DNA from 3 places in the Vagococcus sp. AM17-17 genome. Region 1 is predicted to be linked to each of the others. Evidence: predicted binding sites of a transcription regulator. Region 1 holds the regulator's gene; each other region holds the start of a gene.

Region 1 (5,514 bases):
GTTGGATGGTTCTTTTAAATACTTGTTTGATAACTATTCGCTTTCCTTTTACCTTTCATAGGTAATACGGTCAACTAAAACAGACCTTGTTTAAATAGTACTGATAGAACATGAAACAGGAAACTCAGCACGACCAATAATGACATCTAGAGTCCATCCTTGAACAATCTTCTTTTTAATGTATTCTGTTTCATTATTAGATAAAGAAATAGGACGTCTGCCACAATTCTTTTTATTGTTTTTGTATCTTTTATAGTAATCTAGTGCAGATAGCCCCTCGTCAAAAGCTTTGTAAACATTATAAATAGTCTGTTTTTCTCGTTTCGACTATTGAGGAATGTATGTTCCTTTTTTATTTTGATGGTAATAAGATTCTATCAAAACTAGCTCGTCTGTAGTCAGATGTATATAGGGCATTTGTGATTAAACTCCTTGTTTTCTTTAGTTGGAAAGACAATTAGAGTGTATCATAAATGATTTTTTTAGTTGTCTAGCTTAATTTTACAATTGACTAATGAGAGAATTTATATAAATCGTATTATTATAAATATTGATAAATTTTTAGTATAATAAAGGTCAATATAAGTCAATTGAGTAGTAAGAGGGGGTAATCTAATGGAGAATAAAAACATGTCAGATATTATAGAAGAGCATCTAAAAGAATTGTTGGCCAATGAAGATATTATAGAAATTAAACGAGCGGAACTTGCTAATCAGTTTAATTGCGTCCCTTCGCAAATTAATTATGTGATAAATACGAGATTCACGATTCCAAAAGGATACAGGGTAGAAAGTAAGCGTGGCGGTGGTGGCTATATTCGAATTGTTAAGGTAAAGTTAATTCAATATAAAACTAAATTGTGTGAAGAAATACCTGAAATGATTAGTAATGGTTTGACAGAGAGTGAGGCATTTGCTATTTTAAATGAACTACATGATAATGATATTATTACGTTACATGAAAAGCATTTATTGCAAGCAGCCTTTAAATTAAATGGAATTAGCCGTTCTTCTGAAGAAAGACTGTTAAGATCTAATATGATGATTGCTATTATAGAGCGTCTCACATATAAAGAAAGAGAGGAACTTAGATGAGCGAATTATTTACGAAACGTGCAAATGATGTACTTGAATTGGCACAAGAAAGTGCTAGATATTTTAAGCATGATGCTGTGGGAACAGAGGATTTCTTATTAGGATTAGTTAAAGAGCCAAGAGGAGTTGGCGGAAAAGCAATTAGAAAATTAAACATAGACGAAGAAATCATATTTGAAGAGATTGAGCAGGTTGTTCAATATGGTAGCTATAAAACCAAAAAAGGTCAGCTTTTACCATATTCACCTAGAGCAAAGGATGTGTTAGCTTTTGCTGGTGAGGAGGCAAAACGACTAGGTGCACCAAGTATCGGAACTGAACATATTTTACTAGCGTTAATTAGAGAAGATACATTGTTATCTGCTAGAATTTTGAAGAATCTAGGAGTAGAATTACCTAAATTACGTAAAGATATTTTAAAACGAATTGGTATTACGGAAAACAATAAAAACGGAAAAGTTCGTAAAACGGGAAAACCATCGACAAATGAAGGAACACCAACACTAGATTCATTAGCTAGAGATTTAACTCAAAGTGCTAGAGAAAAACGATTGGATCCGTTAGTTGGTCGAGATACCGAAGTGGAAAGACTAATCCAAATATTGAGTCGTCGTACAAAAAATAACCCGGTATTAGTTGGCGAGCCTGGAGTCGGTAAAACGGCAATTGCTGAAGGATTAGCACAACGCATTGTTGCGGCAAATGTTCCAAAAGATATGAGAAATAAACGAGTAATGATGCTTGATATGGGAGCAGTAGTTGCAGGAACAAAATATCGTGGTGAATTTGAAGATCGAATGAAAAAATTAGTGGATGAAATTTATTATGATGGCGAAGTTATTTTGTTTATTGATGAATTACATACGTTGATTGGCGCTGGCGGAGCTGAAGGTGCGATTGATGCGTCTAATATTTTAAAACCAGCTCTTGCTCGTGGTGAATTACAAACCATAGGGGCTACAACATTAGATGAATATCAAAAATATATTGAAAAAGATCCTGCATTAGAAAGACGTTTTGCTAAAGTTTTAGTGGATGAGCCAAATGAAGAAGAAACAATTGAAATTTTATCAGGGTTAAAAGCACAATATGAAGAACATCATCAAGTAGCGATTACACAAGAAGCTATTGAGGCAGCTGCAAAATTATCTATTCGTTACATTAATGATCGTCAGCTTCCTGATAAAGCTATTGATTTGATAGATGAGGCAGCTGCCAAAGTACGCTTGAATCAAGCGGAAAAACCGTCTCCAATAGTGAAACAACAACAGGTATTAGCTGATATCTATAAGGAAAAAGAAGAAGCGATTATCTCACAAAATTTTGCCGAAGTGGTTGAAATTCGAGAGATAGAAAAGAAAGCCTTAAAAAAATTAGCAAAATTAGTTGAAAAACAAGAAAAAGAATCAACTGGTTATACACAAAAAGTGACCGAAGAAGATATTGAATCTGTCATTTCTCAATGGACTGGTATTCCTTTAACACAGTTAGAAAAAAAAGAGAGTGAACGATTACTTGATTTGGAAAAGGTCATGCATGAACGTGTTGTCGGCCAAGAAGAGGCTGTAGAATCTGTTTCACGTGCTATTCGACGTGCGCGAAGTGGATTGAAGAGTCCTAATCGTCCAATTGGGTCATTTATGTTTTTAGGGCCAACAGGTGTTGGGAAAACAGAACTAGCTAAAACAATTGCTGAAGTGATGTTTGGTTCAGTAGATGCCTTGATTCGAGTGGATATGTCTGAATTTATGGAAAAACATAGTACAAGTCGTTTAGTCGGCTCCCCTCCAGGATATGTTGGTTATGATGAAGGAGGACAATTGACTGAGCTAATTCGTCAAAAACCATATTCTGTTGTATTACTTGATGAGGTAGAAAAAGCCCATCCTGATGTGTTTAATGTGTTGTTGCAAGTACTAGATGATGGGCATTTAACTGATGCCAAAGGTCGTAAAGTAGATTTTAAAAATACAATTATTATCATGACATCAAATATCGGCGCTACTTCTTTACGAGATGAAAAGACTGTTGGATTTGGTGTAGCAGATGAAACCAAAGATTATAAAGCGATGAAATCTCGTATATTAGAAGAATTGAAAAAATCATTTAGACCGGAATTTTTAAATCGTGTAGATGAAGTGGTCGTATTCCACTCATTAAATAAACAACAATTACATGATATCGTGAAAATCATGTCTAAAGATGTTGTTGAGAGATTAAAAGAACAAGATATTACATTAAAATTAACTTCAGCAGCTATTGATGTTATCAGTAGTGAAGGGTTTGATCCGGAATACGGAGCTCGTCCAATTCGTCGTGCTTTGCAAAAAGAAGTCGAAGATAGACTAAGTGAATTACTCTTGTCAGGTGAACTTCAAACAGGAGATATAGTGACTCTTGGTGCATCAAAAGGGAAAATTAATACAAAAGTAAAAAAGGTAGAAAAAGTGTAACAAACAAGCGTTAGTTAGTTAAATAACTAGCGCTTTTACCTTGTGAAAGTTTGCGGTTTATCTATGCAATATGTTAGGATAAAAAGTGTTTATAAAGGATAGGAGTGTCTAGAATGATAGAGATAAGTACGACAGTGGACTCATTAGAACAGGCACGTCAACTGGTCGAATTGGATATTGATGTAATTTGTTTTGGAGAAGAAGAATTTGGGTTACGTTTACCGCATTATTTCACAAGAGAAGAAATGACTGAATTGGTTCAATTAGCTCATAGTAAAGGAAAAAAAGCTCGTGTTGCGGTGAGTGCGATTATGCATCCAGATAAAATGGAGCTTATTCCTGAATATTTGGGTTTTTTAGAATCAATTGGAGTAGATGATATTATTGTAGGCGATCCTGGTGTGATTTATGTCTTACAACGAGATGGATATAAACTACCTTATGTATATAATGCTGAAACAATGGTGACTAGTTCAAGGCAAGTAAACTTTTGGGCCAAACGTGGGGCAACTGGTGCAATTTTAGCTAGAGAAATTCCGTTTGAGGAGTTGCAACAAATTGCCAAAGATTCGCAAGTCTTTACTGAAGTTTTAGTGTATGGTGCGACGTGTATCCATCACTCAAAACGCCCACTGCTTACAAATTATTTTAATTTTACGAAGCAACAAGACAATGTTTCTAAAGAAGATGGGTTGTTTATATCTGAACCTAAAGATGAAGAAACGCATTATTCTATTTTCGAGGATAAGCATGGGACACACATTTATGCCACAAATGATGTAGACTTAATGTTTGAATTAAAAGAATTATATGATGCTGGTTTAAGACATTGGAAATTAGATGGTATGTATACTCCTGGGGAAGATTTTGTGAGTATTGTTTCAAGTTTTATTACAGCTAAAAAAGCGTTGATTGGAGACACTTGGACACAGGATTTGGCAAAATCGCTACAAAAAACGATTATGGAACATCATCCAAAAGGAAGAAGTTTGGATACTGGCTTTTATTATTTAGATCCTGAGGAAATAAAATAGGAGAGAGTAAAGATGACAAATACATTGAAACGACCAGAAGTACTGGCTCCAGCTGGTACACTTGAAAAATTGAAAATTGCGATACATTACGGGGCAGATGCTGTGTATATTGGTGGAAATGCTTATGGCCTAAGAAGTCGTGCTGGGAACTTTTCTTATGAAGAAATGGAAGAAGGTGTCGCATTTGCTAAAGAGCGAGGAGCAAAAGTTTATGTGGCGGCTAACATGGTGACGCATGAAGGAGATGCCAAAGGAGCTGGTGAGTTTTTTAGAAAATTGCGAGATATTGGCATTAGTGCGGTAATCGTCTCTGACCCAGCATTAATTGAAGTATGCATTACTGAAGCACCAGGTTTACCGGTTCATTTGTCGACACAATCTTCTGCGACAAATTTTGAAACATTAGAGTTTTGGAAAAATGAAGGACTAGAACGAGTGGTGTTAGGTCGTGAGGTCTCAATGGACGAGGTAGCGAAAATTCGTGAGAATACGGATATTGAAATTGAAGCCTTTATTCATGGTGCGATGTGTATTTCCTATTCAGGTCGTTGTACCTTATCAAATCATATGAGTCACAGAGATGCTAACCGTGGTGGGTGTTCACAATCATGTCGTTGGAAATATGATTTGTTTGATATGCCATTTGGTGAAGAAAGACGTTCATTAACAGACACTGGAGAAGTGAGTGAGCCGTTTTCAATGAGTGCGGTGGATATGTCAATGATCGAACACATTCCTGATTTAGTAAAAAACGGTGTCGATAGTCTAAAAATTGAAGGACGCATGAAGTCGATTCATTATGTATCAACGGTATCTAATGTCTATAAAAAAGCAGTTGATAGCTACATGGCTGATCCGGAAAATTATGTGTGTAAACAAGAGTGGATTGATGAACTGTGGAAAGTGGCACAACGAGAATTAGCAACTGGTTT
Region 2 (5,514 bases), on a different contig from region 1:
TAAATAAAAAGTACAAAGTCTTCACTTTGTACTTTCATTGTTTATTTAGTGGAATAAATGCCATAGAAATGGTATATACACATCTAACAGTGGGGCAAGAATACCAAAAAGAATTAAACTAACACCAAAAATAGATAACACAATACCGCTAACTTTATGCGATTTTTTCAACATATAAAAGATTAATACAACAATAAGAGCAACTACCAATAAAATAGCTAGCTCAACTGAGCCCATATTTAAAGTATTTCCATTCATTAGTGGTTTAATAATTTGAGAATATAAAAACCAAATTAATTCAATCACATAAACAACCAAAAACCCTTTTAATAATAAGCGATATTTATTGTTTGACTGATTATTTGCCATTAATTCACTCCTCCCTTCTACATAGCACAATACGCATTATACCAAACTAAATGGCTTTTGTTAATCTTATTTAACTACCAAACAACAAAAAACTAGCCCTAAGGACTAGTCTAGTGAAAACATTATTTAATAATATACGATTCCATTTCAGGAGTGTTTTCAATTGTATCGGCTACTGGACATGTTTCGTTGATAAAACGCACGTAATCAGCAATTTCTTCGTCTGTGTTGTCTGCATCAATGTAGAAGGTTGATACAATTTTTGAAAAACCAACTTTAGCATTTGGATTTTTACCAGAAAATCCGTCAGTATCTAGCTCCCCTTCTACTTCAACTCGAATAGATTTAAGATTAATTTTATGAAAAGCGGCAAAGCTTTTAGCTACAATGACCTTACAAGCCCCTAATGCACCTAATAACGCTTCCACTGGATTCATTCCAGTATCATTTCCGCCTAGATTTTTAGGTTCATCTAATATAAATTCAAAACCTCTTGATTTTACGGAAACTTGTACTCCTTGAGTATTCTCTGCTACTGTTTTAAATGTTCGAACTGTCATACTAACTTTCTCCTAATCTAATATACCTCTCATGGTATCACAAAATAAGTATTTTTTAACTCAAATGACATTATTTTACTAAAATCCTATCATTTAAAAACGCTCTCAATCCTATTATTTCACTCATCATTACTTTAAAAGAGTAATATAATTGGAAAATAACATAAAAAATCAATATGATTGCTTTATACATACAATGAAACCTATCAGATTAACTAAAAAAAGAAGCCATAATAATCGCTTCTTTTCAATATTAAAGATTAATCAACTAATGCTTTATCATAAATCGTGTAATCACATCGGTAAATAAACAAATATTTTCCATCAATTAAAATCCCCGTACTTTTTGGCACATCCGTTGAATACATTGATACTTTATTTCCAGCATAAGTTGCTAGCGGGGTTCCATTTTGACTTCTTATCAAAATCACTTTGTCTTTTCCTTTAAACGAATTACTAAAATCATTCACCATTGAGTTAATCATTGGCACACTTCTTTTAGTATTGTTGATATCTACTTTGTCAGCATATTCATCAAAAACGTTGGTTAGTCCTTTTTCCTCAATAATCATTGATGAGCCAACATGATGCATTTCATTTTTACCGACAGTAATTTGAATGACACTAGAGTCTTTACTGTCTTCATCTGTATCGAAGGTATTATCCCGTTCAATTTTGACAGATTTTCCTTGAACTTTATCCATCACTTGGCTTTGTTCATCATACGTTCTAACAGTCATCTCTAAGCCTTTAAAACTTTGTTCAAACTGCTTAAAAGAATTCATAATATCTTGGCAACCTGATAACATAATCACTGTTATACTTAATAATCCCACTACTAATAATTGTTTTTTATGTTTCATGATTAGCTCCTCTCCTTACTAAAAAAAAGCAAAGATGATGTAACATCTTTGCTTTTTATTATACTACTCTTCGGTTTGTAATGCAGTAAATGATAATTTACCATCTACTACTTCAATCATGACGTCTGTTTTAGGACCGATTTTTCCAGCCACAATTTCTTTAGCAAGAGGTGTTTCCACTTCTTTCGTTAAGAAACGTTTGATTGGACGAGCACCGTAAATTGGATCGTATGCTTGTTCAGCAATCCAAGTTTTCGCATCCTCAGAGATTGTTAATTTGATATCTTGATGAGCTAAACGTCTTGTTAAGCTTTCAGTCATTTTCACGATGATATCTTTCACATTGTCTAGAGTAAGCGGACTAAACAAGATAGTATCATCAATACGGTTTAGGAATTCTGGTTTGAAGTGACCACGTAACATGTCAAGAACCCCTTCTTTAGCACTCTCAGATACGTTCCCCTCTTCATCTACGCCATCAAGCAATAGTTGAGACCCAATATTACTTGTCATGATTAACACAGTGTTTTTAAAGTCAACGACACGACCTTTAGAGTCAGTCAAACGGCCATCATCTAACACTTGAAGTAAAATGTTAAACACATCTAGATGAGCTTTTTCAATTTCATCAAGTAAAACAATGGTGTAGGGACTTCTTCTTACTGCCTCTGTTAATTGGCCACCTTCTTCGTAACCAACATAGCCAGGAGGAGCTCCGACTAAACGAGACACGCTATGTTTTTCCATGTATTCACTCATATCCAAACGCACCATATGGTCTTCAGAGTCAAACAAGTTTTCAGCTAATGATTTCGCTAACTCTGTTTTACCCACACCGGTAGGTCCTAAGAATAAGAATGAACCAAGTGGACGATTAGGGTCTTGCAATCCGGCACGAGACCGAATCACCGCATCAGATACTGCATCGACTGCCTCATCTTGACCAATCACACGTTTATGGAGTGTTTCGTTTAAGCGTAAGATTTTTTCTCTTTCGCCTTCTTCAAGTCGTTTCACTGGAATACCAGTTAAGCGACCCACAACAACTGCGATTTCTTTTTCAGTTACCACTTCTTGTACCATACGGCCGTCATGTTTTTCTTTTTCTTCTAATTCTTTTAACTCTTTTTCAAGTTTTGGAATTGTTCCATGACGTAATACAGCAGCTTCTTCTAAATCATAGTTGCTTTCTGCATTTTCAAGTTGTGTTCTGGCTTGATCTAACTCAGAACGTTTTTCATTTATTTTATTTAATTCTTCTTTTTCAGTTTCCCATTGCATTTTTAGTGTATTGGCTTCTTCTCTTAATTCAGCCAACTCACCTTGAAGAATGTCTAAACGTTTTTTACTTGCGTCGTCATCTTCTTTTTTAAGAGCCGCTTCTTCAATTTCTAATTGCATTAAACGTCTGGTTACTTGGTCTAATTCAGTTGGCATTGAATTCATTTCCACACGAATAGTCGCACACGCTTCATCGACTAAGTCAATCGCTTTATCAGGTAAGTAACGATCAGTGATGTAGCGGTTAGACAACGTACTTGCAGCGACTAACGCATTATCATGAATGTTTACCCCATGATGAATTTCAAAACGTTCTTTCAACCCACGTAGAATACTAATAGTGTCTTCTACAGTTGGTTCTTTAACTAATACTTTTTGGAAACGTCTTTCTAAGGCTTTATCTGTTTCCATGTATTCACGGTATTCATCAAGTGTTGTTGCCCCAATACAATGCAACTCACCACGAGCAAGCATTGGTTTAAGTAAGTTTCCGGCATCCATACTACCTTCTGTTTTACCCGCACCTACTATTGTATGAATTTCATCGATGAACAAAATAATCTCGCCATCGCTATTTTTGACTTCTTTTAAGACTGCTTTTAGACGCTCTTCAAATTCACCTCTGAATTTCGCCCCAGCAATCAATGATCCCATATCTAATGAGATGATGGTTTTATTTTTTAAGTTTTCAGGAACGTCTTTTTTCACGATACGTTGTGCCAATCCTTCGATGATGGCTGTTTTACCAACACCAGGTTCACCGATTAAAACAGGATTATTTTTTGTTTTACGTGATAAAATACGAATCACATCACGAATTTCTTCGTCACGTCCAATGATTGGATCTTGTTTTCCAGATTTTACTGCTTCATTAAGGTTTGTTCCGTATTTTTCTAGTGCTTCATATTGTTCTTCTTGATTTTGACTAGTCACACGTTCTCCTCCTCTCAAATCTTTAATACGTTCAGTTAGTTCAGCTTCGGTCACTTTTTGTGCCATTAAGAAACGGGTTAAACTAAAGTTTTTAAGTTTCATTAAGGCTAAAACCACTACTTCAGTTGACAAATAGTCGTCATTAAATGATTCTCTAATTTTATCTGCTTCTTGCAATAAGTGAAACAAGTTTTGACTTAAGTTTTGTCCATATTGGACATTTCCACTAACGGTTGGTAATTTATCTAATTCATTATCGACTTCTCTTTCAAATGCATCAACATCTAAACCAATACCGGCATATAAGTTTCTAGCAAAATGATTGGGTTGTAAGAATATTTTCCATAAGTGGACAATATCAATCTCTTGATTTTTTCGAGTGATTGCAACTTGTTGCGCTTCTGCGATTGCTTGTTGCAATGTCGTAGTCATTTTTTCTATATTCATATCATTACCCCCTTATTCTTAACTACAAAATATATTTTACATCATAGGTCAAAATAGGTCAAATAAAAAGACTCGACATCAAACTGATAAGTTTATTCTAATATATATAAGTGATTAAAACCACACTTTTTAGGTCTTTAAAACGACAGTTTTCATCGAAAGACATAAAAAAGACTCGATTATCACCGAGTCTTCAAACTATTTACGATTTTTCTTCATTAAGTTTAACAATTTCTACGATTAAGCTAGTCGCTTTTTCCATGCTTTCAACTGCCACATATTCAAAACGTCCATGCATGTTTTCCCCACCAGCAAAAATATTTGGTGTAGGTAATCCCATGTAAGAAATTTTAGAACCGTCTGTTCCACCGCGTACGGGTGCTTTATTTGGTTCAATGTCTAAATTACGCATTGCTTCGTCTACTAAATCAATGATACTCATATCTTTTTCGATAACTTCACGCATGTTGTAGTATTGGTCAAATAAGTTTAATGACACACGTTCTTGACCAAAGTTGTCGTTAAATTCTTTTACGATGGATTCAAGTAGTGATTTACGTGCTTCAAATTTTTCACGGTCATGATCGCGAATAATGTAAGTCATCGTTGCTTCATCAGGCACACCATCTAATTGTAATAAATGGAAGAATCCTTCATATCCATCTGTTTTTTCAGGAACTTCATCTTGTGGTAATTTATTATGTAAGTCAATGGCTACTTGCAAGGCATTAATCATGGTATTTTTCGCTGTACCTGGGTGAACGTTTTTACCTTCAATTGAAATTTCTGCTTGAGCAGCACTAAATGTTTCAAATTGTAATTCACCAACTGGTCCACCATCCATCGTATAAGCAAAGTCTACTGGGAATTCTTCGACATTAAATTTATCCGCTCCAACACCGATTTCTTCGTCTGGACCAAACGCTACCATGATTTTACCATGTTTAATTTCTGGATGATTCACTAAATATTCCATCGCAGTCATAATTTCAGCAATACCTGATTTATCATCTGCTCCTAAAAGAGTTGAACCATCCGTTGTAATCAATGTTTGACCTTTG
Region 3 (5,514 bases), on a different contig from region 1:
AAACTGGTTTATCTAGTAATTCTGAAAGGCGAGCAGCAACTGGTTGTAATGATTTACCTTCTTTGTCCTCTTCAGTTTTTACACGACCTAAATGAGAGAAAAGAATTGCTTTTCCACCATGCTCGATAACATAATTAATTGTTGGCAAAGCTGCAACAATACGGTTATCATTTGTAATTTTTCCATCTTTAATTGGAACATTAAAATCAACACGTATTAAGACCTTTTTACCGTTTAAATCTAAATCTTCAACTGTTCTTTTTGCCATGCTTGTTGACGCCTCCTTATGAATTAACAAAAAAAGCGAGAAAGCGCGATTGCTTCCCCGCTTCGATAATCTTGATAGGGTGTATTAAAATTAAGCTAATGATGCGAAATATTGTAAAGTACGAACTAATTGAGCTGTGTATGACATTTCGTTATCATACCAAGCAACAGTTTTAACTAACTGTTTGTCGCCAACTGTCATTACTTTAGTTTGAGTTGCATCAAATAATGATCCATAAGTCATACCAACGATATCAGAAGATACGATTGGGTCGATTGTGTAACCGTAAGATTCGTTAGCAGCTTTTTCCATTGCTTCGTTAACTTCTTCAACCGTAACTTGTTTGTCTAAAACTGTTACTAATTCAGTTAAAGAACCAGTTGCAACAGGAACACGTTGAGCAGCTCCGTCTAATTTTCCATTTAATTCTGGAATAACTAAACCGATTGCTTTAGCAGCACCAGTTGTGTTAGGTACGATGTTTTCAGCAGCTGCACGAGCACGACGGAAATCACCTTTTGGATGTGGTCCATCTAATGTCATTTGGTCACCAGTGTAAGCGTGAATTGTTGTCATTAATCCTTCAACAATACCAAAGTTTTTGTTTAAAGCATCTGCCATTGGAGCAAGACAGTTTGTTGTACATGAAGCGCCAGAAATAACCGTTTCTTTTCCAGTTAAAATTTCATGGTTAGTGTTATAAACGATTGTTGGAACGTCATTTCCACCAGGAGCAGAGATAACAACACGTTTAGCACCAGCTTGTAAATGTAATTCTGCTTTTTCTTTAGATGTAAAGAATCCAGTACATTCTAAAACGATGTCTACGCCTAATTCACCCCATGGTAATTCAGCTGGGTTAGAATTAGCAGTAACTTTAACTTCTTTTCCGTTTACTTTGAAAAATCCGTCATGGACTTCAACGTCACCATTGAAACGTCCTTGAGTTGTATCATATTTTAATAAATGAGCCAACATTTGTGCATCTGTTAAGTCATTGATTGCTACAACTTCTAATCCTTCAACTTCTTGGATACGACGGAATGCTAAGCGTCCAATACGTCCAAAACCATTAATACCTACTTTAACTGTCATGTGAGATTTCCTCCTTTAGAAAATCGAAAAAATTTATTTATTTTAAAGAGTTTCCTCTTTTAAAATCTGCTTTGCCGCTCCTTCATCTGTGATTAACCACGTCTGTTTAGGAGCATTTTTGATGTATGCTTCAATTGCTTTGGCTTTTGTTTTCCCGCCAGCAACTGCAATGACATACGGTATCTCTTGAAGATCTTTCATTTGAAGACCGATTCGAGGTATTTTATAGACGACCTCTCCGTCTTTATTAAAGAAGTAACCAAATGATTCAGCGACCGCTCCTTTATTAGAAAGCATTGCTAAATCACTTGCACTCATGTTACGACGTTTTGCCATATGAAGTGCACGTCCAATACTGTGAATCACAACGTTTGACTTAGATATCAACTCTAATACGCGTTGAACAGTCGGCTCATGAAGAAGTAATTCATACGTCTCAGAACTCACTTGTTCTGGCACATACAACACTTTAAACTCGCCACCTGTTTGCTCTGCCATAGTTGCACTTATTGAATTTGCTTGAGTTTGAATGGTTTCACCAATCCCACCTCTTGCAGGAACAAATATATTGTGTCTTTCTGGTGTTTCTAGTCGGTACATGCATTGGCTCACTGTTGCCATTGTCGTTCCTCCCATGACGGCGATAATATTTTCACCATCTGGTAAACGAGTTGAAAGAATATCAGAGATTAACTCTCCGAATTTTTCTAGTACTTTACTTTCAACATCACTATCTCCTGGTGTTATTAAGCACCTTTCAATATCAAGTTTACTAGCAAGTTTTTTCTCAAGGACACGATTGCCCGTCTGCTCTGCCATGACTATTTCTAAATCACTATAAAGACTTAATCCTTTTTCAGTAAGCGACATTCCAATTTTAGAGACCTCGATTAATCTGAGTTGTTTTAGTACCTCTGTTTCACTTCGAAGTATTCTCTCAGTTAAATTTACCTTTTCAGATAATTTTCTGCGTCCAACTGGTTGATTCCAATATATATTTCGCAAAATACGAAATCGTTGTTCAATCACTTGAATCATGTCAGGAGCAATCTGTTCAATAATATCAAAATCATCGCTCATAGATTATACTCCTTAAGTACAGGGACAAATTCAGTCCATGATAGACTTTTTATGACCCACATGCTGTATTTTGATAGGGTTGATGCAAAATAACTCATGATTTCGTTCAACCCTTACATGCTTATAATAACAAGTATAACTAAATAATACAAGCCTGACACTCAAGTTTTTGTTTAATAATCAAATCTTTTTCTCTTTGTTGACGATTGTATTCCTAATTCTTCACGATACTTGGCTACTGTACGTCTGGAAATATCAATGTTTTTTTCTTTCAACAGGTCTACTAATTTTTGATCTGAAAGCGGTTTCGCTTTGTTTTCATCCTCTATTAACTCTTTTATTGTTTCTTTTATGTCACTAGTTGCGATCACGTCAGAAGAATTCTTTCGTTCTAATCCTGTAGTAAAGAAACTTCTTAATTCAAACACACCATATTCTGTCGTTAAGTATTTTCCATTTACAGCTCGACTGATAGTTGACTCATGAAGTGATAGGTCGTTTGCGATCTCTTTTAGCTTCATGGGTGTAAGCGGGTGACTATCTTTTAGAAAAAAGTTGGATTGTCTTTTAACAATTTCTTTCCCGACTCTTAAAATAGTATCCCCACGTTGTTCAAGAGATTTTTTTAGCCATTCATATTCTGCTTTTTTTTCATTTAAATACTTTTCAACTTCTTTGTCTCCTTGACGCGACATTCGTTCAAAGTAGTTTGATTGAAAGTTGACTTCTGGCTTCCCTGCTTTAGTAGATGAAATAGTAATAGTATCCGTTTCTTTATCCACTTTTACAACTAAATCCGGATAAATTAAACTGTCCTCATCACTACTAAATATTGCTGCGGGATTGGGATGTAACTTTTGAATATAATCAAATATTTCTTGTATTTCTTTTAATGAGAGACCTAATTTTTTTTCAATTCGTTGCCATTTTCTATTTGCTAAATCATCAAAATATTCTTCTAATACAAGGTAAGCTTGATTAGGTGCTTCATCATCTCGCTCTGTTTGCAACATTAAACACTCTTGCAAGTTCCGTGCACCAACTCCGGCTGGTTCTAGCATTTGTATTAAAGTCAATGCATCTAATACTTCAATATAACTGACACGATTTATAGCCATCGCTTCTTCTATAGAAATTGTCAAATAACCATTCGTATCTATGAACTCAATTAAAAATAAACTAATTTTCCTAAGTGGCGTATCTCGATAATTAAGATGAATTTGCTCAATCAAATAATGAAATAGCGATTGCTCATTTTCTGGTATTTGATTTATCCAATCTGTTGTGTCATTATCTTGCAACTTATTATAGTGACTGCTTTCTAAATACTGAGTATCCATATCGGAAACGGATACATCAATTAGCGGATTTTCTAACATTTTATCATTTAAAAAAGACAGGAGGTCATCAGTACCAAACTGTAACATCTTAATTGATTGTTGAAGTTGTTGGGTCATAGCTAATTTTTGAGTTTGAACTTGAGCTTGAGCTTGTCTAAAATTCTGAGTAAACTTCATTAACCTTTCCTCCTTTTCATCTTGCTATTTAAGATATTTTTGGTAAACTAATAAAAGTAGATGCGCCCTTAGTGTAGTGGATATCACGCAAGATTCCGGTTCTTGAGACGGGGGTTCGATTCCCTTAGGGCGTGTTACTTTCTTTTTAAGAAAAGTATATCATAGTTTAGCATATTATTTCGGGGACAAATGTCCTTTTTCTTTACTTTTTATTTTTTTGACCTTTATTGACCATTTTTACGCTAAATTCTAGGTAGATTAAAAAGAGTATGTTAAAATATGTCTAGTAGCGTTACTATTAGGAGGAATTTATATGAATTTAATACCAACAGTTATCGAACAATCTGCTAGAGGTGAACGTGCTTATGACATCTATTCTCGTTTACTAAAAGATCGTATTATTATGTTAAGCGGTCCTATTGATGATAACGTTGCAAATAGTGTCATTGCACAGTTATTATTTTTAGATGCTCAAGATCCAGAAAAAGATATTTATCTTTACATCAACTCGCCAGGTGGAAGTGTTTCAGCAGGTCTTGCCATTTATGACACAATGAACTTTGTCAAATCTGATATACAAACCATTGTTTTAGGTATGGCAGCCTCAATGGGAAGTTTTCTATTATCGTCTGGAACAAAAGGTAAACGATTTGCATTACCAAACGCAGAAATCATGATTCATCAACCTCTTGGAGGAGCTCAAGGTCAAGCGACAGAAATCGAAATTGCAGCTCGTCACATCCTTAATACAAGAGAAAGATTAAATAAAATCTTATCGGAGAACACTGGACAACCACTTCAAATCATCGAAAGAGATACTGACCGTGATAACTTCATGTCAGCTGAAGAAGCAAAAGAATACGGCTTGATTGATGAAGTAATGGTTAACAGTGCTGCCTTAAAATAAGGAGATAAGTCAATGGGGACAACAAAAATCGACACAACAAAAGTAACTAGCTCTGTTGGAATCAAAATTGGTAAAGCTGATGCACCAAATTTGTTGTTTGAATTTGTTAATCTACGTTGCCCATTTTGTAAACAATGGTGGGATGAAAAATTAGATTTACTCTCAAAAGAAGTGAAAAACGATAATCTACATTACGTGATTAAACTTTTTAATAAAGATTCTGCTAGTTTATCATTAGGTAATGTGATGCATGAGTATGTGCCCAATAATGACCAGGCAATTAAAATCATCACTGATATCTACAATACTCAAAGTCAATGGGGAATTCTTGGTTCACCAGAAGAAGTACGAGCGTTTGCTGAGACAACTCTCGGCTTAACTAAGCAACATAATGATAAAATGTTACAAGACGTTATGGAAGAAGCTGTAAACGCCAATGTGCACTTTGTTCCAACTTTAATTGTTGATGGGTTTGATTTTGATCAAAAAATATCCAATGACGATTTTCTTTCTTTATTACGATAATGAAAATAAAAAGTATCTATCTTAATCTCGCTTTTAGTAGCAGACCTTGATAGATACTTTTTTATTCTGTAACAGTTGGTATTTGTGGATTTTTTTGTTTGACTACATATGGAATAGATAAA

The links. Region 1 encodes CtsR, which represses protease genes until heat stress. Its sites were predicted from a motif close to TTGGTCAAAAAAGGTCAAANA; they were not measured.
Region 2: the regulator CtsR is predicted to act here: its motif matches at 4,498-4,518, upstream of clpB (ATP-dependent chaperone ClpB).
Region 3: the regulator CtsR is predicted to act here: its motif matches at 4,175-4,195, upstream of clpP (ATP-dependent Clp endopeptidase proteolytic subunit ClpP).

Annotation. Positions count from the first base shown of each region.
Region 1 is NZ_QRJY01000019.1:70-5,583, forward strand. It holds gene DW196_RS10485 (CtsR family transcriptional regulator) at 616-1,095, shown strand; gene DW196_RS10490 (ATP-dependent Clp protease ATP-binding subunit) at 1,092-3,548, shown strand; gene DW196_RS10495 (peptidase U32 family protein) at 3,662-4,582, shown strand; gene DW196_RS10500 (U32 family peptidase) at 4,595-5,514, shown strand, end outside.
Region 2 is NZ_QRJY01000001.1:267,283-272,796, forward strand. It holds gene DW196_RS01330 (hypothetical protein) at 46-369, opposite strand; gene DW196_RS01335 (OsmC family protein) at 492-929, opposite strand; gene DW196_RS01340 (DUF5052 family protein) at 1,190-1,792, opposite strand; gene clpB (ATP-dependent chaperone ClpB) at 1,856-4,453, opposite strand; gene pepT (peptidase T) at 4,656-5,514, opposite strand, start outside.
Region 3 is NZ_QRJY01000001.1:453,813-459,326, forward strand. It holds gene pgk (phosphoglycerate kinase) at 1-268, opposite strand, end outside; gene gap (type I glyceraldehyde-3-phosphate dehydrogenase) at 359-1,363, opposite strand; gene DW196_RS02170 (sugar-binding transcriptional regulator) at 1,406-2,443, opposite strand; gene rpoN (RNA polymerase factor sigma-54) at 2,617-3,960, opposite strand; tRNA gene DW196_RS02180 (tRNA-Arg) at 4,023-4,094, shown strand; gene clpP (ATP-dependent Clp endopeptidase proteolytic subunit ClpP) at 4,274-4,867, shown strand; gene DW196_RS02190 (thioredoxin domain-containing protein) at 4,880-5,392, shown strand; gene DW196_RS02195 (HAMP domain-containing histidine kinase) at 5,454-5,514, opposite strand, start outside.